Regions from separate parts of the Alicyclobacillus hesperidum subsp. aegles genome, predicted to be linked through region 3. Evidence: riboswitches for the same ligand, from Rfam matches in the RefSeq annotation. Region 3 holds a riboswitch; each other region holds the start of a gene.
The links. A riboswitch is a leader RNA that binds a small molecule or an ion and turns the genes downstream of it on or off. The one in region 3 is predicted to bind cyclic di-GMP.

Region 1 (7,956 bases), on a different contig from region 3:
GACACTCGAGGTTTGATCTTGTCATCTGTCACCCAGCAAGTCGAAATAACTGTGGGGTTGCATGTCAGCGACCGATGCGCAGCTATCGTGTCGAATGAATGCTCCCCTTTTAGAAAGTTGTCTAAACCATCGAAGAAAACCCCATCCGTATTTCCGACCGTCGTCGAGCTATTCCGGCATCATCAACCGCTAAAAATGAAAAACAGGTTGCAACTTTCGACACCTTAGTTTATGATCACGACGAAGAAGAGATATCGGAACCGATGTAAGCGTTCACCGTCGATTCCATCTCTCATCACTCGCTCTATTTTCAGGGGGGTTTAAGATGAAGAAAAAGTACTTATCCATCGCCGGCGGCGCCGTTTTAGCGCTCGGTGTTGTAACCGCTTGCGGTGCACCTAGCAACAACGCAGGATCGAATGGCTCCGCATCCGGGTCCGCGAGCACAACCAGCAACCAGGTGCAAATCTTTAGCTGGTGGACGGCGGGCGGCGAAGCCAATGGCTTGAATGCCTTGATTAAAACGTTCAACAAAGAGTATCCACATGAAAAGATCGTCAACGAAGCAGTTGCTGGCGGCGGCGGATCGAATGCCAAGGCCGTCTTGGCGAGCCGCATGCAAGCGGGCGATCCACCGGAAACGTTCCAAGTTCACGCTGGACAGGAACTGATGGCATGGGTCAACGCCGGCAAGATGCAACCTCTTGACAGTCTTTACAAGAGCATGGGGTTGAACAAGGTTATTCCGGCAGCCATCATCAACGACCTGTCTAAGAATGGACATGTCTATGCGGTTCCTGTCGACGTCGGCCGTGGAAACGTGTTGTGGTATAACCCGGCGGTATTGAAAAAGTACCACCTGACGCCGCCAAAGACCATGAGCCAGTTCATCTCCGAGTTGAAAACACTCAAGGCAAAAGGCGTAACGCCGCTGGCTTACGGAGACAAAGATCAGCTTGGCTCTGTCATGCTCTGGGAAAACGTTTTGTTGGCGACGATGGGTCCGCAAAATTACGATAAGCTCTGGCAAGGCAAGCTTTCGTTCAACAACCCACAGGTCAAGCAGGCCACCAACACGTTCCTGGAACTGTTGCAGTATACCAACTCGAACCACTCCGCACTCACATGGGACGAAGCGGATCAAATGGTGGCAGACGGCTCGGCAGCTTTCAACCTGATGGGCGACTGGGCAAAAGCGTACTTCCAGTCCAAAGGCTTAAAGGAAGGCAGCCAGTTCGGTTGGACTGCATTCCCAGGCACGAACAACGACTTTGAATACGTCATTGACTCGTTCGGCTTGCCAAAGGGTGCAAAGAACCCGACGGGCGCGATGGATTTCTTGAAGCTTGTAGCTTCGAAGCAAGGGCAGGACGAATTCAACCCGCTCAAGGGCTCTATCCCGCCGCGGACCGATGCAAATGTCAACCTGTTTGACACGTACAGCAAGGAAGCGATGAGCGACTTTAAGAAGGATAGCCTCGTACCGAGCTTGGCAAACGGTGAAGCTGCAAATCCAGCCTTTGAAACGGCGGCTACCCAAGCAGTCACGATGCTTATCAGCACCAAGAACGTCAACGAATTTGTCAGCGCTTTGAACACGGCGGCTGAGGAAAATCCGCTTTCGTAATCAGGCGTATGGGGCTTCTACTGTGGTCAAGTACGGTATGTACTTGACCACTGCCCTAAAGGGGGATCAAGGAATGGAGAAAACACCCGTGCTTACATCACAGTCTGCGGCCATTGCACGGCCATCGGTCGCACATCACAAAAAGAGACGATTCAGCTGGGATAAGATGTGGTCGTTTTTAACGCTCGTACCGTCTCTCGCGGCGGTGCTCATCTTTGTCTATGGCTTTTTAGGCTGGACAGGATATGTATCCTTTACAAAATGGAACTCAATCCTCCCAGACTATCAACTGTGGGGCTTTAAAAATTACCAAATCTTGTTCCAGGATTATCGCTTTCAATCTGACCTTCGCAACTTGCTTTTCTTTACCGTGTTTTTCATTCTGGCATGCATGATCGTTGGTCTATTTCTCGCCGTCTTGGTTGATCAAAAAATCAAAGGCGAAAACATATTCCGGAACATCTTTTTGTTCCCCATGGCCCTGTCGTTCATCGTCACGGGTGTTGTGTGGCAATGGCTGTTAAACCCGAAAACAGGTGTCAATTTGATTTTCGAGGCGTTGGGCGCAAGCCATCCGCCGGCTTGGTATACCAGCACGCGCATCGTACCAAGTTTCCACGTTGGACAAATTCAATTTGGACTTCCCATCGCCATGATTGCCGTTCTCATCGCGAGTGTTTGGCAGATGTCAGGTTTTGCAATGGCTTTATACCTCTCAGGCCTGCGCGCTGTCCCGGAGGAAATTAAGGAAGCAGCGCATGTCGACGGAGCAAATGGATGGAAGACGTTCTGGCGAATTGTGTTTCCCCAGTTGCGCCCGGTCACAGTGACCGTCGTCATCATCCTTGTGCAAAGCTCGATGAAAACGTTCGATCTGGTCTATGCCATGACAGGCCCCGGCAACGGATATGTCACAGATCTACCGTCGCTAGACATGTTCACCACGACATTCCAGGCCAACCAGTATGCACAGGGTTCTGCAATCGCGATTGTCATGTTTGTCCTCATGATGATTTTTGTGATTCCGTACCTCTGGAACAGCCTGCGGAAGGAAGGGCAATAACTATGGTAATGCGCCGGGTTGGACAAAGTGCAACATACACATTGTTAGTTTTCTTTTCTCTGATCTTCCTGGTCCCTATTTACGTCTTATTGACAACCAGCTTTAAGCCAAATAGCGAAGTCGATATCGCGCATATGTGGGCATTGCCCCACCATTTCTCGTTAGCCAGTTACTCGGCGGCATGGGCACAGTTAGGCCCGAACCTCGGTAACAGCTTTTATCTGGCCATCGTGGCCACGATTCTATCATCTGTCATCGGTGCGTTTAATGGCTATGCACTTTCAAAATGGAAGTTTCCAGGTTCCAATATTGTTTTTCCAATCATATTGTTTGGTATGTTTATCCCATACCAGAGCATCTTAATTCCATTGCTCAAGTTCATTCAGGCTATCCATTTGTACAACACGATTCCGGGTCTCATTCTGACCAATACGATTTACGGATTGCCAATCACGACACTCATTTTTCGCAACTTTTACGCCGGTATTCCAGACGACCTGATCGAGTCTGCCCAAATCGATGGAAATGGCTACTGGGGCGTCTTCATGCGTATCATGTTACCACTTGCCATCCCAGGCTTTGTGGTCACAGGGATCTGGCAGTTCACAAGCATATGGAACGAATTCCTGTTCGCCGTATCCCTAACTTCGCCACCGCATCAACCTGTGACGGTTGCCTTGCAAAACTTATCCGGCAGCGACGTCGTTCAGTGGAACGTGCAGATGGCAGGCGCCGTACTCACGGCACTTCCCACCTTGATTGTCTATATCCTGCTGGGACGCTATTTCATTCGCGGGCTGCTCGCTGGTTCCGTGAAAGGTTAAATTTGACTCGCCTCCAATGCGGCATGGCTCCGAGCCATGCCTTTTCATTTGTCTCCTACTTTATGCAACTTTTTGTCCGAAACCGGAAGGACTATTCACGATTTTGTCGAAATAATCACTTTGTCGTTTGATGTAGAAAAAGCACGAAAAAGGCAACCCTCCGGAAACGGAGAGGACGCAAAGCTATAGGGGCTAACACTGTCAGGTGTAGACAGTCATGCCAGCCAGCTGCCGTGGTTCGGTTTGGGACAACCGCCGTCACGGTTGTCCCTTTTCATTTGTGGACACAGGGTGGGACAAACATGATGAAGTACTCGCGGTTCAGAGGCAAAGCGGAGCAAAATGGAGGTGAATGGGATGTCCCTATGCTCGGCCCATGGCGATACAAATTAAAGGAAAATGAGGTTTACTGCTCGCCCGAGATGGATCAAATCTATGGCCTTCAAACTCATGGGAAACCCACGCGTCCGGATCGGTTCATTGAAGCAATCGTGCCGGAAGATCGCGATCTGGTTTTGCACTGTTGGCGCATGCTGTGTTCCGGTAAGCGCGTCGGACGCAGTTTCACCTACCGAATCCAAGTTGGTACTCAAATTAAATTTGTACAATACACCGCAAGTTGCACGTATGACGACCATGGCCGGATGTCAGGACTGGAAGGCACCATCCGCGACGTGACAACGCTGCTTGATACCCCGGTAACAAGCCTGTTTTTGGCGCATGACCGCCGGTTGCTCAATCAGCCGCAGGCCGCTGTTGCTCTTGATCACGAGTTGGGAATCATCCATATCAATCAGTGGACGGAACAGCTCTTTGGATGGTCTGAAGACGAGTTGCTCTTTCAACACGTTCCATACCTACCCACGAGCCTGGAATCCGCGACACATGAGCTGTATCAAACCATCGTGAAAACGGGTGGTACCATCTGGCTCGACACAATCCGTTTGCATAAAGACGGATCGCTTAGGAAGGTATCCGTTGCCTTGGGGCCACTCTATGACGAGAATGGCCTCGTCAAAGGTTTGCTGGCCATGTATACGCCCGTGTCTGGTGTAGCCGATAGCATGGAACGTTCGCTGGCATGCGAAGCGCGCCTGCGCCCGTTCATCGAACACGCTACCGATGTTTTTATGTTGTTGGATCGACAGTATCACGTATTATACGCGAACGCGGCAGTTCAAGAGGTCCTGGGCATGGATCCATCTGAAACGCGTCAGTTATCTGCGCCCATGCTTGTGCATCCTGCGGATCGCAAGGAGTTTGAGATGGCATGCCAGCGAGTTGGCAACTCCGTGTCAGATGCCTTCAACATGGAACTTCGTTTCCAACACCGTTCCGGAGAATACAGACACTGTCTCGCATCTCTATTTACGTGGGTAAGCCCAGGTGGTCAATCGCACGTTGTCGTTCGTTTTCGCGACGTCACGGAAGCGCGATCGGTGCGACAACAGATCGAGTTTCTTGAGCGACATGACGAACTGACGGGGCTGCTGAATCGGAAGGCATTCTTCCATGAGTCAACTGTATGGATCAGCCAATCGGATCCGAATCACCCGCTTACTGTGATGGTTCTGCGCATACAGCAATTCGACCGCATCATCGAGAATCTAGGCCATGCGGTGGGTGATGTCGTCATTCGTCTCGCGGCGGAGCGCATTCGCTTCCGGTTGCCCAAAGACAACATCTGCGCGCGCATCGGGGATCATGAATTCGCTATCATGGTCCGGCAACAAGAGCGCGGCACGCAGACGATGTTCGCTTTGGCGAACGAACTGCTCCGCGCGTTTGAAGAGCCGTTTGCGTCTGCGGGACACACCATCTACCTTGACGCAGACATCGGTATGAGCTTCTGCCCGAACGACGGAGATGACATTGCGACCTTGGTGCAACGTGCCGGTGTGGCTTTACACCGTGCAAACGATGCAAGTGAGAATAGCGTGCAGACCTACTCAACTCAACTTCACACCGATACATACAAACAGTTTGTTCTCGCGAACGACTTGCGTGATGCCCTGGCAAATGACGCATTTCGTCTATATTATCAGCCCCGGGTGGACGCACAAAGCGGACGCATTGTTGCTGCCGAAGCACTGATCCGTTGGGAACACCCTGTCTGGGGATTGGTGTCACCTGTAGAGTTTATCCCCATCGCGGAGGAAACAGGGTATATTGTCGATCTCGGCTATTGGGTGATCCGTACAGCATGCCAACAGCTTCGCGCATGGCAAAACAGGGGTTATCCACCCATCAAAATTTCGGTCAATGTCGCAGTGAAACAGTTTCAAGCAAAAGATGTTGTACAAACCGTCTTATCCATCCTGGATGAGTGGGGCGTTCCTACGTCGGCCATCGAATTCGAAATCACCGAGACGTCTGTGATGCCTAACGATCCGACCGTGATCGACACCATTCAGGCGTTTCGCAAAGCTGGGGTCGCCATCTATTTTGACGACTTTGGCACGGGCTACTCGTCACTGAGTTGGTTGAACCAATTTCAATTAGATGGATTAAAACTAGACAAGTCGTTCATCGATCACCTGCCAAACGCTTGGGCGCCTTCACAGATTGTCAAGTCCGTCATTCAACTCGCGCATCAACTGGGACTCACGGTGGTGGCAGAAGGCGTCGAAAACGTGGATCAACTTACGTTTTTGCAAAGCGAACGTTGCGATCAAGTGCAAGGCTACTTATATAGTAAGCCTGTTCCGGCAACCGCTTTTGAGCACCTGCTCGCGCAGCCATCGATTAGACCCGCATCAGCAGACACGGTGGAGCGAGCGGCAAAGAATCGGCGCCGGTATGTCAGAGTTTCGTTTGACGAGCCGCTGGTTGGCGAAGTGACGCTTGCGTCCATTGCAGGCAAACCGCTGTCTCTGGGTTACACGCAGGTTTCTATTGTCGACGCTGGCGCGGGCGGCATCAGTTTTTTGTCCAAGCTTCGGTTTCCACCTGATCGACGCGAACTTCGTCTGCGCTTCCGTTACTCGTTAGCAGAAGTGAACATCGAAGTGGAAGGCTATGTGGTCTGGGCACATGAACTTCAAAATGGCGTATTTCAGTATGGTGCGGAATTCGATATCGATGCATCGACCAGAACGCGCCTGCAAGAGCTGTTACACCGACATCAGACACTAACCCATACCACAAGCGAAAGAAAATTGGAAGCCGGTATGCCATCATTCTTTGGATAAGGTAGAACGAGGACGGGTGCCCCGCTGGTGAACAACGGGGCATCTCGTTGCCGATGGAATCCGCCGCGAATCGAGTACATCTTGCAAATAGGCTTGTATCGTTTGACCAACGTCCCCAGTACTATCGATTGTCATGGCAAGCGTCGTTTCATCATCCTTACCTTCTGCTTTAAGCTCACGGTATTGTTCCTGTAGATCGAAAAGCAGGTCCGCCTTACGCTCATTGACGCATTTAATCCCATCATAGGGTGTAAATGCTTCAAGGCAAGATGACAGAGCTCGACTCAAACATTCGTACGCGAATATCGTCAAATGGATGGTATCAACCTTTTCACGCGGTCACTTGCAATGCATCCGACAGAGCCTGTCCTAGCCACTCTGTTGTCCCCCGGAAAGTCTACGAGCAAATTGGTTGTCTTTACAGGCGGGAATGTGGCTATAATTACGTATAGAACAAGCAAATGCTATTGACAAACTGCACTACGGAGGGATTGTCATGAAAAGGCCGATATCTGTCGGTACATTCGGAGTTGTTTATCTCATGCTTGCCGCCGTAATCCTAACAGCTCTGATGGCCGGTTTCGCGACGCATCCCGGCGTGGTGTTAAGCATCATGACGCTTCTCACAGCACTCGTTATGGTTCATCGATTGCGGTCTTCCCGTGGTTCATCTTTTCATGTGCACCTAGCTTTACTCGTCGTCACCGTTCTCGTCGGCCTCCTGGTTGTAAGTTTTGGCAATGACAGAACGGAACTTTGGTTCGCAAGCTGCTATGGGCTTTTCAACGTCCTGTATCTATTGGAACTCATGTTTTTGGCGAAGGCATATCGCTGACAAACATCCACCCCGCTCTATGTGACAATAACATATTCTCTTTTTTCTCTATTGACTGCGCTGGTGACTGTCTTTACTGTTGATGTTGCAACGTGTCTACAAATGTCGCTTTCGCCTATATGACGAAGAATACCATCCACCCAAAAGCAGGTGCTGAGCTTGTACGATTCATCGACGACACCGAAATGGATAAGCATCTTGTCTCGCGAAGAGGGACTTGAAACGGCATATACGCAGAACATGACAGCTACGCTAATCGCCAGCAAGAACGGTACTGAGATTATTCACCATCGTCTCGCCCGTATGGGTACAATGGCTATTATGCCAGCAGCAGGTTGGAATGAGCTTGAGTCACTTTGTCTATTAACTGGCTCACTCCGGGTGACATACGGCAGCGAGACATCGGTTCTATATCC
Region 2 (7,956 bases), 170 kb from region 3:
GTTTATCAACCGTCACGGTTGGAGTGGCTGCCCCGATAAGAGTGGGGCAGCCACGTTGCCAATCACTGATGAAACATGGGGAAATTCGGCGTATGTGTCTGGCCGTAAGCGGGCGTGGATAGCGGGCGCTGGTATGCGGATTGTACTTCCGCGCCCAACCTGTCACACATTTGCTGAATGTGTTGCAGTTGTTGCATGACCATCTGGTGCCCTTGTAACGCCTGTTGGATCATTTGCGCGGCTTGGCGTTCTCGTTGCGCCAGCTGTTCGAGCGTTTGGGCGTTTTGTAGTTCTTGTTGCATCATTTGTTGATACTGCATCGACGCTTGTTGGGTCTGCTGCATCAACTGCTGTACCGTTTGTCGACACTGGCTCAGATAGGTGTACGTCGTGTTCAGGTTATCCATGCACAAGCCTCCGTTTTACACAAACTTGGTAAACTCAATTCGAAGGCTAGAATGCCCGGTCCAGGGCGGTGTATACCAATTTGCAAGTGCGATCGCGCTTTGCCCCATGCACACCTTTGTAGGCTGTGTAGGGGTGGATCTTGGATGTGTTACCGTCTGGCCTCATCGTGATCGCCTTTAGCACCGCGAAAGCGCACAAGTGCGTATATCCATACAATCAACAGAAACACGACTCCAGAAAAGACGGATACGCGCGTGAGTGGCGATAGGACGATGAACACGAACGTGCCGACGAGCAAGCACATGCCGAAGTAGGACAGAATTGGTCGGCGTAATGTGGAATGTTCTGTGATCGATGCAGATGTCATGGTTACCCTGCGCCCGGTGACATGCAGCAATAGAATGATAAACCAGGTCCACAACGACGCGAATGCGGAGGCACTGGTGATCCATACATAGGCGTAATTTGAGTTTAGGTACGTGATCAGTATGCCAATTCCGATGGCCAGTGACGTCAGCCAGACAGCTACGTGGGGCACGTCTTTTCGGTTCAGGCGCGCCAGTCCACTCGAGAGATGTCCTTGTCGAGCCATGGCATACAGCATACGACTACCACCATAAAGGCCCGTATTGCAGGACGACAAACCGGAACATACGATGACTAAGTTGACCAGGCCTGCCGCAATCGGGATGCCGGCGCGTGCAAACATCAGGGCGTACGGACTGCCGTTATGGTCAATGAGGTAAGTCCATGGGAAGGCACAAAGCATGACGAACATGGATCCGATATACACCACGAGTACTCGCCAGGTCACGCTGCGAAAGGCGCGTTGCAACGTGCGTTTCGGGTTGGCTGTTTCCGCGGCCTCGACGCCAAGCGTTTCGATACCGCTGTAGGCCTGCACGACGAGCGACAGGGCCATCACGGCTCCCAGCCATCCGTTTGGCAGAAAGCCGCCGTGTGCGTACAGGTTTGCGATACCTAGTGGACCGCCAGTATGCAACCAGGGGGTCGCCATCATGAGTAAACCAAACACGATAAAGACGGCGATGGCCAAGGCCTTCAGCACGGCGAACCAGTATTCGATCTCGCCAAACATGCGCACGATGAGCAGGTTGGATAGCGTAAATAACGCGAGCGCAATCAGACCTGGCAACCAGGCCGGAACATTTGGCGCCCAAAATTGAATTAACTTGCCGATGGCGGCTAGCTCCGACATCACGGTCGCCACCCAGTAAAACCACCACATGCCTGCCGTCACAAACCCGAGCCTATCACCCCATCTGTGCTTCGCAAGCATAGCGAACGATCCCGCGGACGGATCGGCAACCGTCATTTCGCCTAAAGCGCGCATCACAATGGCCACCATCACGCCACACAGCACGAAGTCCAGGATCACGGATGGGCCAGCGAGTCGTACGGAGACGGTCGCCCCATAAAAGAGTCCGACACCAATCACGCCGCCAAACGCGAGCATCTGCACGTGACGGGCCGAGAGTGCCCGCCGCAAGTGCCGTTCACTGCGCGATGCGTTTCCAATTTCGTTGTCCATGCCATCACCACCAGGTAGGCTATTACGCTTACCCTATGGCCGAGGCAGGGACATTTGTGTAGGATTCCAGCCTATGGTGAACTTTGCCCACTCTGCAAAAAGTCCCGAAACAAGATGGTCGCCCTCGTTTCAAACGCGGAGCGCCGCGTGACAATCGAGAACCAGCGGGTGATGGGTTCGTGGAGTGCCGGTACGATGCGCAGCGTTCCCCATGCCAGCTCTTTGCGAACGACCCAGCGCGACAACAGTGCAATGCCAAGTCCGGCCTCCACAGATTCTTTAATGATTTGCGTGCTATTGTACTCGGCGACAGACGTGGGAGCGATACCGAGGCGGATAAAGAGCTGATCGACAAATTCCCGCGTGCCTGAGCCAGGTTCGCGAATCATCCAGTTGGCTGCCGCGAGATCAGCCGGGGTGACGTCACCTTCAGGCGGCCACGGCGCGTTCTTCGCGCATACAACGACCAACTCGTCCTCGGCAAAAGGCGTCAGTTCCACGTCATCGTGCACCACATCGCGACCTTCCACCACGCCGATATCGAGATCGCGCACCGCTACGCGATGGGCGATGGTTTGTGTATTTGCGATCTCGACGATAGGTTGAATCATCGGGTACCGCTTGCGAAACGAGGCAATCACATGCGGCAGCACATATTCGCCGTAAGTAAGGCTGGCGCCGATGCGCAGGGAGCCGGATGGCTCCTCTTTGGCTTCCTCTAGCATGCGTTCCATGCGACTGTATAGCGCGAGGATTTCCTTTGCATGTCGATAGACAATCTCGCCGGCAGGATTTAAGCGAATCCTTCGCCGTTCGCGATCGAGCAGGCGGACATCGAGTCGCTGTTCGAGCGCTTGAATGTGTTGGCTGATGGCCGGTTGGCTAATGTGCAATTTCTTTGCGGCATGTGTGAAACTTTGTTCTTCCACGACGGTGACAAACACGCGAAGTTGCCAATCCACGCAATGCCCCCCTTGTGACATAAAGATAATGAATTCCTTATCACCTATATTGACATTATGTATTTTACCTAATCGTTAACAAGACATACCATAAAGACGATTAGCACAGAAGGGGGTAGACCTGTATGCGCGTCGTTCGACAATTCGGGTTAAATTGGTTCACAACGGTAATGGGCATTGGCATTGTTGCTGCTCTGACATACACGTCACCCATAACCATCCCGTTGCAACATGTGGTGGGCGTCACTCTGTTTGCGGCGTTGAACGTGGTGTTTATATCTGCATTTGTCATGTGGCTCTTGCGCTGGGTGCTCGCAACGGAAACTGCGGTGGACGACTTCCGTAAACCTGGGAGAGCGCTTTTTTATGGTGCATTCGCCATGGGATTAAACGTGGTAGGGAACGATTACTTTTTGATTGGAACCCACCTCTTGCCACGTTTACTAGCAATTCACATCAGCATCGGTATCTGGCTGGCTGGCACATTGGCGTCGCTGTTCACGGTCATTGTTGTTCCATACCTTTTGTTTGCCGAACATCGCGTCGAACGCGAAGAGACGGTAGCCTCATGGCTCATTCCGTTGGTGCCACCGATTGTTGCGGCGGCTACTGGAACCAATCTCCTTCCATACGTGGGTGGAAGCGCAGTGCAGTTTGCCATGTTGGCTGTTATCGTTGCCATGTTCGGCGTGACCTTCTTTCTATTTATTCTGATGAGCACCTTGGTCTATGCGCGTTTGGTATATCATCGCCGTTTGAGTGGCCAGGAGGCACCGAGCCTATGGGTGGAAATTGGGCCTATTGGCATGTCGATGGGGACGATGTGCGGCTTGCCTATTCAGGCAAGTCATCTGTTTGGGGCGTATGCAAACGCCTTGCATGCATTTGCCGAGGTGTTTGCGATGGCCATGTGGGGCATTGGCGTTTGGTGGATTCTCATATCGACAATGCATACGCTTTTGCACGTGACTCGTCGCGGAGATGGACTGCCGTTTCACCTTGGCTGGTGGAGCTACGTATTTCCGATTGGCAGTTTTACGAGTGGAACCTATGCCCTTGACCACCTTATGGGACATTCGTTTTATGCGATAGCGGGGGTCGTCCAGCTTGCCATCTTGTGGGTGTGTTTTACAGTTGTCTTTGTGCGTACAACGATGGGAATCGTCAAAGGGGAACTCATGACATGGCGAGCGGCGCACCAGTTGGAGGGCAGTGAGCATGTTTGCGCGCAGGCCAAGCGAGCGTAACGGTAAGATGGGGTGTACGCAAAGAGCCGCGCCCCTTACGCATGCCCCCTAGTATCCTCCTTGTCGACGATGTACAATATGATTAAACACAATCGATCAGATAACCAGTCGGCAAACACATCGAAAGGTGTGGGCGCAAAGCTACGGGTCTACAGGCAGATGCTGCCCATGATGGCCGAGTTGCACCCAAATCCCTGCGGCACCGTTGCTAGGGATTTTTTATTTTTTAGGATGGGATGGGGAAGTTGTGTGAACCAAAGTCCAAGGCGATCATCCAATGTGCATTCAAGTGGCCTTTCCTCTCGCGATCCCTTTGCCTGGCTGTCTAGGCAGGCTCCCATCGCCGTTTACGGTGTCGATCCACAGGGCAGAGTCACCGTGTGGTCGCCGCCTGCCGAACGCATATTCGGGTGGCTTGAGGACGAAGTCATCGGCCGCGAGGTACCCTTTGTGCCTGACGATGAGCGGGAACAGGCTAGACAACTCGTTCACCACGTACGCCGGCATGGATCCGTCAATGGAAGACTCGTGAAACGCCAGACCAAATCAGGCCAGACCATCGATGTTGTCGTTTGGGCTTATGCGCAATATGACGAAGCCGGTCAATACCAAGGTGTGCTCGCGTTTGCAACGGAGGACTTTCGAACAACCGAGCTCTCTGCTCAACTGGAGCAAGCCAAAACCACGATTGAGCGAATCTTGGACACGGTCGATGTTTGTCTGTTTGCGCACGACATTCAAAACCATAGGGTCGTTTATGGATCCAAGGGCGGCGAAAAGATTTATGGGTACACTCATGAAGAATTCCGCCAAAACCCGATGCTTTGGCTAGAGGTGGTTCATCCAGACGACACCGAACTCGCCTATGTACCATTGAACGGGCCGGGCCCCATCCGCACGGAGTACCGCATTATTCGCAAGGATGGCGAGGTGCGCTGGGTTGCCAACAGTTTATATCCGCGCTATGACGATTGCGGAAGGCCCGTCTTCGTCGAGGGGTTAACCATTGACATCACAGAGCGCAAAGAACACCAACGTGAGTTATTCAAGATGGCGTATACCGACTTGTTGACCGGTCTGCCAAATCGACAGCGGTTTGAGCTGGACCTTGCAGATAGCGTCACGAAGGCGTTGGAAGGACAGACCAAGCTCGCTGTGATGTTGCTTGACTTCGACGGGTTTAAAAATGTGAATGACACGTTTGGCCATCACTTTGGTGACGAGACACTAAAGGCCATCGCGGCCCGCTTGCGGGAAGCTACGGCGGATGGGGCCACCGTATACCGCATGGGTGGCGACGAATTTACCATCGTGATCGATCCGGTGACAGGGGAGTGCGACGTACGAGAGCAGGCGGAACGCTGTCTAGCTCGATTCCAAGAGCCACTATGCGTCGGCGGCGAGCTTTTGACCATTGGTTGTAGCATTGGCGCGGCCATTTGCCCGGACCACAGCTCGGACGTCGACACGTTACAGAGGTACGCGGACATGGCCATGTATTCCGCAAAAGAGCATGGGGGACAGCAGTATCGAATCCATCTTGCGCAGAGGCAGACGTGAGTGCATTGGCGCTTGTACCTAATCTTCTCGCCGTGGCGCGTGCGGTGTCGAATCTTGCGGAGATTGGCGTTGCCGTTGTGATCAAACAGCGGGAGCAGTGAGATGCCTTGCGGCGCGAATAGGCTGCGGCCATTTGCAGGGCTTTGTGGCCTATCCGCCGCAGCCGCCTTCCGCAGTCTGAACTCAATCATCCGCCGCGGGTGCGAACGGACTTGACGGGTGACCCGCTTAAAACTCTGGATTTCGCTTGCGGAAACCCAGCCACATTTGTCGTGCCGCCTCTGCCAAATCCTCGCGCGAGGCGTGCAATCGCCGTTCGGAATCACCATAGCCGATTTCGATCTCGCCGCGTCGGAGTGACGCAAAGACGCCATCGGCGAACTCGTTGAGGGGCGCGCCAAATGTGTGGAGTCCGGGACCACCGAGATCGGTATTGACGGCTGGAGGCAAGATTTCAATAACGTCCACCTTGGTGCCTTCCAGTTGCAACCGCAGGCTCTGTGTGAACGAGTGGAGTGCCGCCTTAGTCGCACTATAGATGGGAGCCCACGTTGCAGGCGCCAAGGCCAAACCGGACGACACATTGATGATAGCTGCATGTGGTTGTTTGAGTAAGTGTGGGAGCAGGCGCAGGGTAAGATGAATGGGTGCATCGAAGTTAATGGCGATTTCTTGATGGAAGTGCGCCCATTCCTCCTCCGTGCGCTGCACGTTGACCCACTGCTGAATGCCGGCGTTGTTGACGAGGACATTCAGGTTCGGGAATTCGCGGAGAAGTAAGTCGCACAGCTCGACGCGGTCGTGTTCGTTGCCGACGTCGCAGACACGCGTGTGGAGTGCAGGGAATTTCGCCTTTGCTTCCTCTAGCTTGTCAGCGCGGCGTCCACAAATGATAATTTGATTTCCGGCTTCCAAAAAGCGCTCGGCAAACGCTAGGCCGATGCCCGAGGCGCCGCCAGTGATCAGGATGGTATTGCCGCTTTCTCGCATGAGGGATGCTCCCTTCCGGTCGGTGTGAAGAGCCAGGTTAGGCTTCGGAATCGACACCAAGCTTCGTCAACAGATAGAGAAGTTGAAGTGCCCCAACCATGGCGAGTCCCAATAGTATCACGAGCGCCAATTTCGATCCAAACAAGCCTGTAAATATCGCGCCACTAATGGTCAATGTCGTAAACGCACCGACTCCGGCAAGCGCATAGCCAAGCCAATTCCGCTGTGTCGGCGATGGCATCTGCGCGGTGCCCCAGTTATAGCGTCGCCAGATGGGGCCCTGTGGCTTAGCGCTATCGTTCGCCTGCGTTTTGCCCTCGGTTCGCGTCTGCTTGCGGTGCTCTTTGGGTTTGTGGGGCGTCGATCTCGCCTTTGTATCTTTAACTCTGCTGCCGTCAGACGGAGCGTTTGTTGCACCCGTGGATGCGGTCAGTGACAGGTCATATTGTTCGCGCATGCGTGGATCACTCAATGTGGAGAATGCCTGCGCAATCTTTCGAAATTGGCGTTCAGCAAATGCGCGATCCGGGTGTACATCGGGATGCCAAGTCTTCGCCGCGCGTCGATAAGCAGCTTTAATCTCACTTGCCGACGCGGAGGACGGGATACCGAGCACCTCGTAGTGCGTCAGCGCAATTGGCGATCCGCATTTGCCGCAGCGACAGCTGAGGCCACTTTCGACACGAATTCGATTTGTGGTTCGACAGGATGCGCATTGCTTAAACACAACCGTATCGCCCACTCCAGACACGCCCCTCATCCATAGCGATGGCATTCATATACATTGTAACACGGCACGGACAAACAACTGAAACAATTTCCACAACAGCCCCTTGACTCATACACCTAAATATATTAAATATACATAGTGGTTAAATAGTACACTCTCTAAAAAGATAGCGATCAAAAAAGCCGCAAAGGCAATATCGGGATCGCGAATACGAGGAGGAAGCGTATGAACCCAGCAAACAGTTTTCGTAAGGTCATCGTCTTTAACATCATTCTATTCGTCGTTTTGGTTGCGGCGGCCATCACGGGCTACTACTTCTACAACCAGTCGACATTGTATTTGAAGACGGACGATGCGCAAATCAGTGGGACACAAATTACCGTGGCAGCGCCTGCTACCGGCAAATTGATCAATTGGCAAGGCAATGTCGGGACGAATTTCACCAGTGGACAACAGGTAGCTGAAGTACAGACGCAAGAGGGGAACAAGGTGGTCGACATTCCAGTC
Region 3 (7,956 bases):
TGATGAGCGCGATGTCATCTGGAATGCGGTAGCCGAGACTCTGTATGGCTAATGCCGCCTTAAGCAATATCACGGCGTTGCCCGTAAAGACGGCCTTGGCAGTCGCCGTCTTACGACTGACAAATGCTTGAAGGAAATCAAGCAATGACGAGTCGTCGACAACTTGGAAGACGGCGCTCTCCTCCCCTACATGGCGCTCTGCAATAAATGAGTGGAAGGCTTGCACTCGTTCAATGCGCGTGCTGATGTCGGCGGTGGGCGCTGTCACATAGGCAATGCTGTGATACCCTTGGCGAACGAGGTAATCTAGAGCATCATATGTCGCTTGGGTATTGTCCATGCCGACGAGATCGACATGCATTCCGTTTACTTCGCGATCCAGGAGTACGACGGGCGTTTTTTCCTTTTGCAAGGCGAGTAGCATGCTTTGGTTGTACCCCGTCGTATGAAGGATGAGACCATCGATATGGTGTGAGCGAAGCGTACGGATATAGTTTTGCTCTTTGGTGGGATCATTGTCCGAGTTGCACACGAGCAAGCTGTAGTGGTGTTTGTGGCAGACGTCCTCGGTTCCGCGGAGGATGGCTGTCGTAAACGGATTGGCGATGTCCGCGACGATGATGCCAATGAGCCTGCTCTGCTTGGCCTTTAACCCGCGTGCCATTTGGCTTGGCTCGTAGTTTAAGCCTTGAATGGCCTGCTCAATCTTGCGATAGGTTTCCTCAGCGATGTATTCGGCTTGATCGCTGAGAAAGCGAGACACGGTTGTCTTTGATACGCCCGCTGCTTTCGCGACATCCGCGATGGTCGGCCGCCGACGGCTATCCTTCATCGGACATTCACCCTCTCGGTGTCTCTTACTCCGTTCCTCGCAAACTCATGGATATGCACAGTCTGCGGAAGTCATATGAAATCGGTTTCATATAATCACTATAGGCTGGCGGCAACGAGGGTGTCAATCCACCGTAAACGCTAGAAATAGGCGCAAACACGCAACATCCCAACGTATGGGCCATTTTTCCGGCCTACACATATGCGGCTCCCACGATGTACGGCTCTTCCTCTAGCACCAAACTTCAGGAAATGCCTTACTTGTGTATGCGGCCCTTACGTGCAGTAAACCAACCCTATAAACGTCCTAAGCTAAGAGCCCCAATATTCGCGGGTAACGCTGTAAATGTTATGGTGTTCCCATGTCCCATTGATGTTGAGATCATATTCCGAGAACCCCTCATCACGAAAGCCAACCTTTTCGAGGGCCTTTATGACTCATCATTCGCGCACTCTATCCCAAAACCAAATCTGTATCTGGAGGGACGTAACCAAGTTGTCGAGCCATCGCCACAATTTGGCCTTTGTGATGGAACTCATGCGTTTCCGTATGCGTCAGCAGCCATAACGGCGTGGTTGTTATCGGGGTCTCTTGCCATCGAACGTGATTTTGCACGTGTGCATCCCACTTGGAATGATAGACTTGCAAAAAATGGTCAACCGTTTCATTCACGAGTTCGAAGCGATCACGAACCCTTTGAACGTCCGAGTTTGTCACCTCATGATCCGACGCGAAAGAAAAATCATGCTGCCGTAATGCAAATGCACCTAGCCAATACAGGTAGCAATCTGCGACATGAATATACGTTTTTATGATGCTTCCGCTCCCGAACCCGGAAACTGGAGCCTGCAAATCTCGCAACGGAATGGATTCTAAAAAGACAAACAACGCCTCTCTTGTGGAACGAATCAGGTCATATTGTTGCTTAAGAAGATGATGCACTGTAGAGCCCCCCATTCTTAACCAATTATATCACTACTAGCCCGCCGCGAAGTCACATCTACCCATATCCACGCCCGTCACATCTTTCCGTTATGCGCAGCCTGGGTAATCCAGCAAAGCCAGATACATAGGTCCTATGACCCATTGCGCTTACTGTAAACAAACGCTAACTTGGAATCTGGCGCCCATGAGACAAGACGGGGTGTCAATCCTGTAAGTGGGAGCCCACACGCATGAATCGTTCACACAGCCAGACCCACGCACAGCCTCTTCCGAAAGAGTCCTATGCGTTTGTCCTTGCCAGTCTATTCAATTCGATGGGCAGTGCCCTCATCTGGCCCCTGACAACTATTTATGTGCACAATGTTTTACACCGCAATTATGCAGATGCCGGCATTGCACTGTTCTTTCAATCGCTGGCTACCATCGTCGGCCAGGTGATGGGCGGGGCGCTTTACGCTCGCCTTGGCCCCCGCAAGCTCATCATCGGCTCGCTCGTGTTGACCGGCTGTGCGCAGTGGAGCATCATCTTCGCGCGCACCTGGCCATCCTATGTCACCGCCATGACCGTCAACGCCTTTCTCGTTGCCATCACGATGCCCGCAGTCAACGGCTTCGTCGGCCAAAGGTGGCGGGCGGTGAGCACGCGGCTTTTCAACGTCATGTACGTCAGCAACAACGTGGGTGTGGCCATCGGCACGACGCTCGCAGGGATTCTTGCGTCCATCTCCTTTTCCTTTACGTTTCTCATCAATGGCCTATCCACGCTGATGTTTGCCGGCTTTCTGGCCGTATTTATGCGCCGCTTCTCCAACGACGAGTTGGCGGATTGGCAGGCGGGTTTTGGCGCTACACGCCAGCAAAGCCCCATCCTGCTGCTTACACGGTACCATTTGTACGCGTTTGTCGGCATCGGTTCCATGCTCGTGAACTTGGCGACGTCCGCTTGGAACTCCGGTGTCGCCCCCTACTTAAATCAGGCAGGGCAATCGCCCGCTTCGTACAGCCTGCTGTGGACCGTGAACGGGATTGTCATCCTCGTCGGGCAGCCGGTGACCAGCTTCATCAATCGGCGGCTCACACAATCCCTCGCGTCGCGGCTCACTGCAAGCGCTATCCTCTATGGCTGTGCCTATGCGCTCATTTTGGCGACCCACGCGACCTATGCGTTGCTCATGGTGGGCATGGTGGTTGCCACGCTCGGCGAAATGCTTATCGCCCCCACCATCCCCGCGCTCGTCACCACGACCGCACGAGAGCATGCCGCCTTTTATCTCGGCGTAGCCGGAGGCATCGGCAGCGGCGGCCGCCTCATTGGCCCCATACTCTTTGGCACCTTGTTCGATCACGCTGGCCTCCCCCCGATTCTCTGGGTGGCGATGGGCGCGTGCGCGATGGCCGTCATGGTCTTCATCGTGCAGCAGCGTTTGGGACAAGCGGCGCCCCATGCGTCTTATGAGACCACAGACGAGATGGGGCGATTGTAGCTGGCGCACGAGGCTCGGCACCACTCGCCTCATACCATAATCCGCAAGGTCATGTCTCACACAAGCAGTTTTCCGTTTTTCATCACCAGTTCGTCGTCGAGATACAGCGTCGGCGCCAGCATGACGACATCCAAGTGCACTCCCGCTTCCACAGTGCCGCCAAACGTCGCGTTGCTGCCAAAGGCCACATGCACCGTGCCTAAGGCCTTTTCATCTTCAAGAATCACACCCGTCAGCCGCGCTTTATCATTCGTGCCGATACCCAGTTCCGCGACGTTTCGGGCAGCGGGCGTGTCTCCGAGCATCGTAAGCCACTCGTCCGCGCGCTCACCCTCCGCCGCGACAAGCAACCCCTCGCGCACGGTAAGGCGCACCGGCGTCTGCACAAGCCCGATGCCCGCCAGCGATCCGTCCACGACCAACTCCCCTGTCGCCGTCCCTTCCACCGGCGCGAGATACGCCTCGCCGGATGGTGCATTCCCTGCTTCCCCTGGATTGCGATAGACACCCGTGCTCGCAATGCCGTGCCTGCCCGCCAAAGAACAGGTGAACACCGCACCGTCTTTTTCGATCCGTGCCACCCGCGCCCTCGTCAGCCGCTCGGCCACCTTATGCGTCAATGCGGCGACCGCGGAAAAGTCTGCCGTCATCGGGCCGTGTTCAAACATATCCTCCGTCACGCCCGGCATCGTGGCCACGCGCGCCCCCGCGTCGGAGGCCCGTTTTCGCGCCTGCGTATGCGTGAGTGATTTCCATGTCGGGCAGACCACCACATCCGCCGCAGCCATGGCTGCCGCAACCGCCGCCGGCGGCTCTGCTCCGTTTTTCGCGCGCGGCTCCATCTCCACAAGGATGGATTCCGCACCGATATCCTTCCCGGCCTGCCATAAACTGCGGCAAATCGCGTCCCGTGTTCCATCTGAGACAATCACTAACGTTTCGCCCGCCTGCAACCCCATCGCATTTACCAGCATGTTGCGCGCTGCATCAATCAATGCCATCGCCTGCACCATACCCTTCTCTTTTACTTGGACGACGCTCTTTCCTCATGCGTCCTTCATCATAACAAAACCCCACCCGCCTGTGCGGGTGAGGTCATGGTTGTTGTGATAGGGAAGAGTCAGTGCCAAGTCATCCACATGACATTCAGTTGTGACTATCCATCAACCTGCTGAGTTGCCTGTGCCATTTGACGCGTCCGTCGCATTGGTGGCGGTGTTGCCTGTCGAGTTGGTCGTGGTCACCGTTACGCCACCTGTGCTGTTCGCCGTCGTATTGCTTGTGGTGCTCGTGTTGTTGCTCGTAGACGTGGTTGCGTTGCTCGTGCTATTTGATGTGCTGACTGTCACGCCGCCAGTTGTGTTTGTGCTGCCAGACGCCTGAGCGGTACCTTCCACCTTGCTCCAATTGGCTTCGAGTTGCGCGAGCGCTTGTTGCACCTGTGCTTCATACGTGGCAATAGCCGCCGTGATGGCTGCTTGATTGCCTTTCGCTTTGGCAATGGCACGCTCAAGCTGCCCATGCGCCTGGGCAATCTTCACATTCGTCTCCGCCGTCAGCCGGTTTGCAGCCTGCATCAGAATCACGGGTTGCTTATCGTCATCACGCTTTTTCTGCTGATCCTTTGCATCCCGCTTGTCATCTTTAGCTTGCCACTTGCCGTGGCCATGTGCGTCATCTCCACTCGTATTCGCCGTGGTGTTGGCACTCGTAGAGACGCTTGCCGTGGAATTTCCGACGATGACATTTGATGTAGCGTTGGCATCGGTGTCCGCCGACCATGTCCAGCCTTGTCCATGTCCGGGATGCGCGCGATGTACGTCACCCCGCGTTGCGGCGTATGCGACCGATGTGGCAGAAGCAATGACAATCGCTGCAGCTCCGATAGACATCATAGATTTCTTTGTAAAGCGGCCCATGTCTGAAATCCTCCCGAAAAGGTCGATTGGCGGTCATTGGGCCCAAGCGGGCAACTGGCTGGCATCATCCACCTGGATGAAGCCCCTCTAGCTTTGCGTCCCATACTTTCGCATGGTTTGCTTTTGACCGGCCTACAACTAGATTTCGAGAGTAGGGAGGAGAGTACGGGGGTTCTGGTTAATCATTCCACACCGAAATATAGATTGCCCTAACCACATCGGTTACATGCAGTTAGGGCAAAGCTTCGATCACGCGAACATCACTTGCTGCTATTCGCTTTACTTGCGGATTGGCCGCCTTCTAAAGTTTGTAGTTCAGATTGTAAGGTAGCATAGGCCGGATCGGACGATTTGACCTTTTTCAATCCTGTCTCAATCACCGATTTTGCGGCTGATACATCTCCTAACTTGGCTTCTGCTGCGGCCAGTTGATACCAGCCAAACGCGTAACTCGGATCAACCTTGGTGGACTGCTCGTAATATGGGATTGCAGACTTTACATCGTTCTTCAGAATGCGATACACATTCCCAATTGCCGTTAATGCCTCACCCGAGTTCGGCTGCAACGCGGCTGCCCGTTTATAATACGTAATAGCCGTACTCGCATCGCCATTCATTAGCGCGCTTTGTGCCGCCGTCAACTGCGCTTTGTAGCTTTTAACATCCTTTTGCGCAATTTGGACCAGATGCTGTTGATTAGCCTTCCCGGCAATGGTTTTCGATCCCGTTATAAGGTTGTTGCCGTGTGTAACAGCCGTCTCGTTTGGATTGGTCAACTTAGCCGTCACTTTCGAATTTGTGCTATTGTTCGAAGACGCAGTATTAGTTTGTCCACACCCAGACAACGCTACAATACAAGCAATCATGCATCCAACTGAAGCAAACGCTGCTCGTTTCTTCATCCTATCTCCTCCGTTGGTCCGTGATGATTTGGGCCACGTAGACATTCCATACCACTACAACAAAACGTGTCTGTATGAAGGACATACAGACACCAGCAATCGTTCTATCAAATTGTAGCATAGAGTGCCTAGAAGGTCATTGCTTGGTCCACATTACCGCGTGATCACTAAAGTGGTAACGGTAATATCAATAATTAGGAACAAAGTACACGCTGCCCACGACCGACGACTGTGACGCCGCATAACCCGGTCCTTGAGCAATAACACTGACCGTAAAGTTTCCTCCTTGCCCATTCGTCATCTGTGCAAGTTCCTTAACATCGTCAGCGCTGAATGTATAAGACGTCGATGTCGACCAAAAACCGGCCTCATACGGATTATTTGAATCCGACGGGTTTTGCGCAACAAGCTGAATGTTGTATACGCTCGCTCCCTGAACTGGGTTCCAAGACACCGTGAGGTTTCCGTCGGCGTCTTCTCTCAGAGTTCCACCAATAGGCGCATCAATCTCCTGAATGTTGGCCGCTGTCCCATACGTTTGGGCGACAACTGATCCAGATGACGAAATACCAGACACCTGAATACTGTAGTCGCCAGACTGAATCGGCGTACCTGCAATACTCCAGCTGTACTCACCATTCTGATAAGTGACGTAATCTGTTGGAACACCACTCTCCCAACTTGATCCTCCTGATGATTGCGGGTTGCCTTGAATAAAATACATGGAAGCACCACCCATTGGAATCCAACTTACAATAAGTGAAGATGGATCGAATGTAGGTGCTTGATACGCGGAAACGTAGGTAGCCCCACTCGATCCGCCGTAGTTCGCGCCGGGCATTGAAGTCGGATTGACGCTGACCCCAGTTGCCTGGGACTGCAGACTATTTCCGTAGGGGATACCATCAACGTTCCCCGCATACTGCGCTTGTAACTGATAATTACCAGATGGAGCGGCACCAGACAAATCTAGATATCCATCACTCGCCAACGTCTGCACGTTGTACGTCTGAGCTGGATCGCCCGCAGTTTTCAGTGTCATGTCTATCCACGTTGCGTCGAGCGCAGGAGACCAACTCACGATATTGTTGTTGACAGAAAGGACGGGCGTAGCCAGCAGCCCATTTTCCGGTGGAGCACCCGGATCTACTTGCGCAATCTTCAATGGTTCAGTTGTTGCATTCTGTCCACTTGATGTACTGGTTCCTGATGTACTGGTTCCTGATGTACTGGTTCCTGATGTACTGGTTCCTGATGTACTGGTTCCTGATGTACTGGTTCCTGATGTACTGGTTCCCGATGCACTTGTTCCTGACGCACTGGTTCCTGCCGTACTTGGACTTGTCGCACTTGGAAGCCCGGGCAGGGATCCCTGCACACCCGTTCCTTGCACAGCGCTAACCGTACCCGTTCCAACCACGGTGACCGTAGCACTCGTCGACGCAATGGTCCCTACGTTGCCGTTCACAACTAGATTTACAGAAGCTTTTCCAGTTACATTCACGGTTGTCACACTGGCACCTTGCTGCACAGTAACCGCCGCACCACTTTCGGATACCTGGACATTGTTGACTTGAGTGCCAGGCTGCACAACGACATTGGCACTGGCCGCGACAATTACATCGGGAAAGGGAGTCGTACCTGAAAGCATAATCGATGGTGCGGACTCTATCAGCAAGTCACCAAGCGTACCACTGGCATTATCCAAGGATACAGCGTATTTTTCACTTGGCCCAATCTCAGTCGTCTGAATAGCGGTCCCACCATTCGCCACGATATGAACAGGGCTAGAGCTCGCTACGACGAGTTGCGGCGCAGCGACACCGTCCAGATGGATAGAGTGAGTAGCACCGGATTCTACAACAATCTGCCCT
Region 4 (7,956 bases), on a different contig from region 3:
CTGCTTCCCAATGGGGAGTCGATTCACATCACGGTTTCGCTTGGCGTGGCGTGCCTACCGGAATCCACAGTCGATACATCCGCGTTTTTACAACTTGCCGACGACGCACTCTACACGGCCAAAAAGCGAGGGAGAAATCGGGTCTGTATCGCCTCTCCATAAACGAACGCCGCGCACCGTGCCAATTACGTCAGCAGAAGCTCGGCGTCCGCTCTTGTTATTTCAGGCGTGTGATTTTCGGGGATTGCTTTGGCGGCGTAGGCGGTTTTGGGGCGATCGATCCCGCCATGTCGTCGGTGACTTGCTTTAAAGCCTCATAACAGTGCTCCATCGGTACCGACGAGTCCCACATGACGTCGCAGTGTCCATCTTCATAGACGATCACGCTGATCACATATTGTATGTCGCTCATGTCCGTTGCTCCTTCCAAACTTCCGAACGTTCACACGCTCCATTGTATCCTGTCAAGGCGAAAATGAGAAACGGGAAGCGCCTGGTTGAGCAGCTTTGGGATCTGTGTCACAATGGATTAGAAGCCGTCATCGTAGCGCAATTCGTGCGCTTTCTTTGCAGAGGCTGTGTTGATATGAGGAGGAGAGTCCGTGAGAACCATCAAACTGGGTACCAGCGCGCTTGAAGTGCCGGTCGTCGCCGTTGGATGTATGCGAATTCATTCGCTGAGCAAGTTGGAGGCTGAAAGGTTTGTGCAGGCCGCATTAGAAGAGGGCGCAAACTTTTTCGATCACGCTGACATTTACGGAGGCGGTGAGTGCGAATCCATTTTTGCGGAAGCCGTGCACATGACTGACGATGTTCGCGAAAGCGTTATCTTACAGTCCAAATGTGGCATTCGCAAAGGTATGTTTGACTTCTCCAAAGAACACATTTTAGAGGCCGTTGACGGCAGCTTGCGGCGGTTGAAAACGGACTACCTAGACGTGTTACTTTTACATAGGCCGGACGCACTGGTCGAGCCGGAGGAAGTCGCAGAGGCGTTCGACATTCTCGAATCGTCCGGAAAGGTACGCCACTTTGGTGTATCGAATCAAAAACCGATGCAAATCGAGTTGCTCAAGCGTTATGTTCGTCAACCGCTCGTGGCCAATCAGCTTCAACTGAGCATTACCAACGCGACCATGATTTCGAACGGTATCAATGTGAATATGGAAAACGAATCGGCCATCGATCGCGACGGTAGTGTGCTCGACTACTGCCGTTTACACGACATCACCATTCAACCTTGGTCGCCGTTCCAATATGGATTTTTTGAAGGCGTCTTTCTGAACAACGACAAATTCAAGGAGGTCAATCAGAAAATAGACGAAATTGCGGATCGTTACGATGTATCGAATACAACCATTGCCATCGCATGGTTATTGCGACACCCTGCAAATATGCAACCAGTCATCGGTACCATGAATGTTGGCCGCCTGCGCGACTCGTGCAAAGCGAGCGAGATTCGGCTTACCCGCGAAGAGTGGTACGAGATTTATCGCGCGGCGGGGAATATCCTTCCGTAAATACAAACGAGCCAGCCGGGCATGTCGGCTGGCTCGGTGCACAAATGGCATGACTAGCGAAGCGAGAATTGTTGTAAGGCGGCTTGCATCTGTTCCGCCAATTCCGCGAGGGAAGCGGCCGAAGCCGAAATCTCCTCCATGGATGCGAGCTGTTCCTCGGTCGATGCAGAGACGGTTTGCATCCCAGCCGACGTTTCCACCGTTGCGGATTCGACTTGTGCGATAAATTCGCGCAGAGAGTTGGCACTTGCCGCCATCGCCTGTGATGCGGACGTGACGCTGCGAATCTCTTCTGCCAGGGCGACGACACCCGCTCGAATGTTGGCAAACAGTTCACCCGCATGATTCACGGCTTCAATACCATGCTGCACATCTTGCTGGCTCGCTTCCATCGAGGCGGAGGCTTCTTCCATCCGTACCTGCATCGACTCAATCAACTCTTGAATTTCATTGGCCGACGATGAGGACTGATCCGCCAATTTGCGAATTTCCTCCGCCACGACCGCAAATCCACGTCCGCTCTCACCGGCTCGAGCCGCCTCAATTGCAGCATTCAAGGCAAGCAAATTGGTTTGCGTCGCGATCGATTGAATGACCGCAATGATGCTGTGAATTTGTCCCGAGTATGCTGTGAGTTCCTGAATCGATGTCGATAATCCTGTAAACGAGTGGCCCAACACTTCCATCTGATGCACGGCGCTTTCCGCACTGCTGGATCCGCGGTCGGCTTCTGCAGCCGTTGCTTCTGCCACCTGGGCGACGACACTGGCACTGGTCGCAACCTCTTCAATGTTACTCGCCAGGGAATCCACTCGTTCGCGATCGCGCTTGGCACGCTCCGACTGCTCCGTAACGCTTGCCGCAAGTTCGCCGACCACATTTGTAATTTGTTCGGTTGCGCGGGTATTTTCTTCTGCACTTGCCGTCAGTTGTTCGGACGATGCCGCAACTTGCTCCGCATTCATCTCGACACGGCGGATGATGTCGCGTAGGGAGTGTAGCATGTGATTACATGCGCCTCCTAGGACACCCAGTTCATCCCGCGTCTTGATGACCACATCTGTAGTTAAATCCCCGCGACCCACACGTTCTGCGAATTCGACCAGTGCGTGCAGAGGTCGCGTGATCGATCGCACCAAATACCAAATCGTGAGAAAACCTAAGATGAGTGAGATACCAAGTACAATCAGCGTAATGACCAAGATGGGATGCACGGCACGCATGTAGGACGACGTTGGCAAAATGCCAATGACTTTCCAACCAGTCGCTGCATTGGTCACATATGTGAATCGGTAACTCGCACCTTTTACAGCCACGCTAAAAATACCACTGTCGTGTTGGTACATCTGCTTTAGCGTCGCGAGATGGAGGCTTGAGCCTGGGGCCAGGCCGTGCATCGCGATGACGTTCGATTGTCCGTCCATCAGCCCCAAATAACCGCTGTTGCCAAGTGGAACTTGATTGACAAGACGATCAAACGTCTTCAAGGAAATATCTGCACCGACAACGCCACGCCCGTTGGCCAATCGTTCGGCAATGGTCACTGTCAGTTGTTTTGTTATGGCATCGACGTAAGGTGGCGTGACAATCGGTGTCGGGCTTGTCATGGCCGCTTGGTACCAGGAGCGTTTACGGGGATCATAGCCAGCCGGCATCTTGGCGGCCGGACTCACGTAGAACGCGCCTGTGTTTGTTCCCACGTAGACGTGAAGAAAGTCAGCATACGATTGGGCTGCACCCTCTAATGCAGGGAGTGTGGAAGACTCGTCCAAGGCTGTGCTGTTTAATAACTTAGCGAGATAGGTCAAGGTTTGCTCACGCTGTGAGATGAACGTGTTTACATCCTGGTTGAACACCTTCACACTCGTCATATCGTGGTTGTCCAACTGAGATGAAAAGTTGCTTTTGGCAGTGGTAAACGACGTGAACCCGATGACGAGGGACGGAACGATCAATAGGGCCAGGCTAATTGTGAGTAGCTTTAATCCAATCGTCCACCCTCGTTTAGCTACTTGTGCCGATGCCACCATTTGGTTCTCCATTGGTGTGACCTCCTGTTGCGAAAGTCTGTTTCATTAAAGACATTTGGCACTGTGCAGAATGGTAGATACAAACAGGCAGCCTTCTGGGTCTTCACAGAAGGCTGCCTTGGTGTGATACCTGCCGATTTCAGTGCTCAGCTGACGGCTTGGCAGCCCGGCCATCGTAGATCCCAAGATAGAATCCGTAGAATCCGTAGACCCGTGGCTTTGCGCCCCAGCGTTTCCGCTGGTTTGCCTTGCAATCGGGCACATCTTGGAGCCCGAATTTCATAGCCTGGCACATTATCCAACAAGATTCGACAGGAGTCAATGAGATCCAATGCTAGATTGGCCTGTTGACATTTTCGTCAGAGGCGGAGCATAATCCATTGTAGAAAATGATTTTCTATAAGGTGTGATTTTGGTGGATTTGAAGGATATCCAACAGTTGCTACATGAGCATAAGTTTCGGCTAACTAAGGAACGAGAGGCCGTTTTGATGGCTTTTGTCGACGCAAGGCGCATGTTTACTCCTGCACAACTGCACGATTACGTGAAAGAGCGCTACGAGCGGGTTGGGCTCACCACTGTCTATCGTTTGTTGGAGGCGCTGACGAAGGTGGGCCTGGCAACTCCGTTCCTTATTGACGGAGAGATCTATTATACGTTTTGTCCCAACCAACATCATCATCATTTTGTCTGTCTGCAATGCCATCAAGTAAAGGAGTTGTTTCAGTGTAACGCGCAACAGGCGATGGATGTGGACCAAAAGATCGGAACGGTGGCGTATCACAAACTCGATTTCTTTGGCCGCTGTCGTTCATGCGAGGAGGAGAGACATTGATAGACTTATGGAATCCGCAACATCTGTCGCTCGCAATTGGACTGATCACGGCCTGCTTACTTGGCGTCATCCACGGAATCACTCCAGATGAGCATACCTGGCCCATTACGTTCAGCTATTCCATCGGTAGCTACAGCAGTAAAGGCGGCATGTTGGCGGGTTTATTCTTTTCTCTTGGCTTTACGCTGCAAAGGGCTATCGGTTCTGAATTATCATATTTTGCATTAGCTGGGTTCCTTATGCATGGATATGTCGAAAATATTGTCTATATCATCGTAGGACTTGTCATGGCGTGTTCTGGTTGGTATATTCTGATGCGCGGTCACTCGATCCACTTGATACCATGGGTCGACAAATGGCTACCACATGCGTCGCATGCCGGGGGGATGGATGCACCTGTCCCATTGCGTTTAGCGTTTGTTCATGGCGTGATCGCAGGATGGGGAACAGGGGCATTTGCGACCATTTTGTACACGGTGATCGCGCCGACCATGCCTTCTGCGTGGCTAGGGTTCGTGCCAGGTGTATTGTTTGGCATTGGTACGTTGCTCATGCAAATGACCATTGGTGCTCTTTTTGGATGGTGGCTCCAGCGTCGACAGATTTCAGCGGCCGGCAAAGCGTTCGTTGGTCGTTACGTGTCTGGCAATACGCTCTTTTATGGCGGACTTCTGTTTGTTGTCGCAGGGGGCTTGGCTCTTATCGTTCCTTCCCTAGCTGAATGGAGCATCAATACAGGTGTACATGTGCACAATTTAGATGCCATCAATTTGGGTCTGGTACTTGTTGTCGCTGTTGTCGGCGGAGTCGGAGGGGTATCGATGTGGCGAGCAATGCAAATGGTAACCGGAAAAGGTATGTAACGAGGGGGGAATGCAGACAAAACGGTGACATTAAGCTTCATAGTCACGCTTTTGGCTATGCATAAGGTGAAAATCCCGTGACAGCGCATACGGGAATACATATTTGAGGAGGTGTACGTTCGTTGCATGCGCTATTCCATGCAAACGCTGTAGACTATATCATTATTGCCCTGTACTTCGTTTTCGTGATTGGTGTGGGCTTCGTGTTGCGCAGCCGTGTTCGGACCGGTGAGGACTTCTTCCTTTCAGGTCGATCTATTCCGGCTTGGATCACCGGTTTGGCATTCCTCTCCGCGAACCTTGGTGCCCTTGAGATCATGGGCATGACTGCGAGTGGTGCCGAGTACGGTATGCTCACGACGCATTTTTACTGGATTGGTGCAATTCCAGCGATGCTGTTTCTCGGCATTTACATGATGCCGTTCTACTACGTTTCAAAGGTTCGTTCTGTACCTGAGTACTTGAAGTTGCGCTATAACGAAGCAACGAGAGCGGTCAATGCCATCGCGTTTGCGGTCATGACGGTTCTCACATCGGGTATCAGCTTGTACTCGATGGCGCTGATTTTCCAAATCCTCATCGGCTGGTCATTCACAACGAGTATTTTGATCTCGGCTGTCGTCGTCTTGGTTTACGTAGGCCTCGGCGGTCTCACGTCTTCGATCTTTAACGAAGTCGTTCAGTTTTTCTTAATTTGGGCTGGCCTCCTACCGATCCCGCTGATCGGTATGCACAGTCTCGGCGGCTGGAACGGAATGATGGCTCGTCTGCCACAAGGGTTCGGCCACCTTTGGCAAAATCTTGGCAACCCGTCACACAACCCAATGGGCATTGGCTGGCTCGGGGTGGTGCTTGGCCTTGGCTTCGTGCTTTCGTTCGGTTATTGGACGACAGACTTCTTAGTCGTGCAACGAACACTGGCGGCCAAGGATTTGCGGGCGGCGCAAAATACGCCTATCTATGCCGCATTTTTCAAGATGATTGTGCCGATTTTGGTGATTATTCCAGGCCTCATCGCATTGGCCATTTTCCCGAAAATCGGGCATTCGCCGAACATGAGTTATAACCTGGCACTGCCTTTACTCATTGCCAAGTATTATCCGCCAGGTATGCTCGGCCTAGGGCTTACGGCGATGCTCGCAAGCTTTATGAGCGGTATGGCCGGTAACGTCACAGCGTTTACAACCGTCTGGACCTATGACATTTATCAGGCGTATATTCGAAAGGACGCAAGTGACAAGCATTACGTCAATATGGGTCGCTGGGCGGTCGTCGTCGGTGTTATCATCAGCATTGGTACCGCGTATTTCGCAGCCGGTTTCCCAAGCGTCATGGACTATATGCAAACGTTGTTTTCGTTTTTCAATGCTCCGCTTTTTGGTACATTCCTGCTCGGTATGTTCTGGAAGCGGACGACGCCTTGGGGTGGCTTTTGGGGGCTCATTTGTGGTATTGCCAGCGCGTTTTTAATGTACTTTTTACTTCCAGCCAATATGTTCACGAGCCCAGATGCCGGGAACTTCTGGCGCGCTTGGTGGGCCTGGTTTATTACGGTTGCTGTCACGGTGTTGGTCAGTTTGTTCACGAAACGCCGTCCGCTCGAAGAACTTCAAGGGCTTGTGTATGGTCTGAGCAAACGACCGGACTACAGCGGCTATCCTTGGTATAAACGGCCTGGATATCTAGCCGGGATCGTCTTTGTCATCTTGGTTGGCTTGAACATCGCCTTCTGGTGATTGGATTGGAGATGATGCTATGCAAAGTCGTTGGCTTGACCTGCGCTTTCTCATAGGGATCTTGTTTACGGTTTACGGAATCGTCCTTGCCATCTACGGCGCGGTGTCTGATCCCCGGACGCCGAGCTTACACTGGAATATCGACTTGTGGTGGGGGCTCGTCAGCCTGGTGTTCGGGCTATTGTTCTTAATCGTTTCAATTGCCCGCCGGCCGAACGACGAAACTTAATATCAAGAAGAAGGCTGTCTTTCCTAAGGAGGAAAGGCAGCTTTCTTCGTTACGGAATTGATTCTCATGAGGAACTCTACGTAAGCGTATATCAGTGTTCCCGGGTGCCAAGTTGTCGTCACCTGTCGGATTTGGACGGTTCCATCTTATTGTGCTATCTTTTCGGATCAAAGGAGGTGTAGAACTTTAGGAAAGCGCTTTCGTTTTGTCCTGGATACTGGAGTTCGATGGTTTTGTGGCTTTACGTCACTTTCAGGGGGAGTCCGTGTGAACCGAAAACAGCGTACGTTAAAGCTGGGAACGCTCACGGCAACGATTGTGGCACTCTCAGCCGTGGCCACGCCTGCGGTCGTCAGTGCGGATACGACGACGGCCAGTGCGTCATCGACAGTTCATGTCACAGTCAATGCCGCTGCTGAACTTGGAACCGTGCCAAATACTGCACTTGGTGTAAATACGGCCGTTTGGGACGGGCATTTACTCGATGCAGCCATTCCATCACTGCTTCGTGGCATTGGGGTAACCATGTTGCGATATCCCGGAGGATCGACTTCAGATGAGTACAATTGGCAAACGAATACCGTAACTGGGGGGTATGCAGATCCCAACAACACCTTTGACAACTTCATGGGAGTGGCCCAAAAGGCAGGTGCGCAACCCATTATTACGGTCAACGCCGGCACGGGCACACCGAGTGAAGCTGCCGCATGGGTTCAAGATGCCAATGTCACGCACCACTACGA

Region 1: it holds a riboswitch for cyclic di-GMP, as region 3 does, so the genes downstream of both, QMF38_RS07275 (EAL domain-containing protein) here and QMF38_RS10755 (hypothetical protein) in region 3, are expected to answer to the same signal.
Region 2: it holds a riboswitch for cyclic di-GMP, as region 3 does, so the genes downstream of both, QMF38_RS09970 (diguanylate cyclase domain-containing protein) here and QMF38_RS10755 (hypothetical protein) in region 3, are expected to answer to the same signal.
Region 4: it holds a riboswitch for cyclic di-GMP, as region 3 does, so the genes downstream of both, QMF38_RS07780 (methyl-accepting chemotaxis protein) here and QMF38_RS10755 (hypothetical protein) in region 3, are expected to answer to the same signal.

What each region holds. Positions count from the first base shown of each region.
Region 1 is NZ_BSBJ01000009.1:37,316-45,271, reverse strand. Features, by position in the region: gene QMF38_RS07295 (HAMP domain-containing protein) at 1-16, shown strand, start outside; gene QMF38_RS07290 (ABC transporter substrate-binding protein) at 326-1,627, shown strand; gene QMF38_RS07285 (carbohydrate ABC transporter permease) at 1,701-2,690, shown strand; gene QMF38_RS07280 (carbohydrate ABC transporter permease) at 2,693-3,514, shown strand; cyclic di-GMP riboswitch class I at 3,656-3,750, shown strand; gene QMF38_RS07275 (EAL domain-containing protein) at 3,817-6,705, shown strand; partial or broken gene QMF38_RS14820 (pentapeptide repeat-containing protein) at 6,802-6,993, opposite strand; gene QMF38_RS07265 (hypothetical protein) at 7,202-7,540, shown strand; gene QMF38_RS07260 (HD domain-containing phosphohydrolase) at 7,700-7,956, shown strand, end outside.
Region 2 is NZ_BSBJ01000049.1:42,040-49,995, forward strand. Features, by position in the region: gene QMF38_RS09950 (AMP-dependent synthetase and ligase) at 63-407, opposite strand; gene QMF38_RS09955 (amino acid permease) at 557-1,960, opposite strand; gene QMF38_RS09960 (LysR family transcriptional regulator) at 2,032-2,922, opposite strand; gene QMF38_RS09965 (TDT family transporter) at 3,048-4,169, shown strand; cyclic di-GMP riboswitch class I at 4,270-4,357, shown strand; gene QMF38_RS09970 (diguanylate cyclase domain-containing protein) at 4,419-5,729, shown strand; gene QMF38_RS09975 (SDR family oxidoreductase) at 5,958-6,719, opposite strand; gene QMF38_RS09980 (J domain-containing protein) at 6,757-7,461, opposite strand; gene QMF38_RS09985 (HlyD family secretion protein) at 7,675-7,956, shown strand, end outside.
Region 3 is NZ_BSBJ01000049.1:214,230-222,185, reverse strand. Features, by position in the region: gene QMF38_RS10775 (LacI family DNA-binding transcriptional regulator) at 1-832, opposite strand, end outside; gene QMF38_RS10770 (DinB family protein) at 1,286-1,789, opposite strand; gene QMF38_RS10765 (MFS transporter) at 2,008-3,261, shown strand; gene QMF38_RS10760 (aminopeptidase) at 3,318-4,262, opposite strand; gene QMF38_RS10755 (hypothetical protein) at 4,425-5,180, opposite strand; cyclic di-GMP riboswitch class I at 5,227-5,312, opposite strand; gene QMF38_RS10750 (tetratricopeptide repeat protein) at 5,441-6,082, opposite strand; gene QMF38_RS10745 (hypothetical protein) at 6,270-7,956, opposite strand, start outside.
Region 4 is NZ_BSBJ01000009.1:141,698-149,653, forward strand. Features, by position in the region: gene QMF38_RS07765 (GGDEF domain-containing protein) at 1-162, shown strand, start outside; gene QMF38_RS07770 (hypothetical protein) at 218-412, opposite strand; gene QMF38_RS07775 (aldo/keto reductase) at 603-1,520, shown strand; gene QMF38_RS07780 (methyl-accepting chemotaxis protein) at 1,574-3,562, opposite strand; cyclic di-GMP riboswitch class I at 3,708-3,808, opposite strand; gene QMF38_RS07785 (Fur family transcriptional regulator) at 3,966-4,385, shown strand; gene QMF38_RS07790 (hypothetical protein) at 4,382-5,248, shown strand; gene QMF38_RS07795 (sodium:solute symporter family protein) at 5,371-6,984, shown strand; gene QMF38_RS07800 (hypothetical protein) at 7,004-7,213, shown strand; gene QMF38_RS07805 (hypothetical protein) at 7,481-7,956, shown strand, end outside.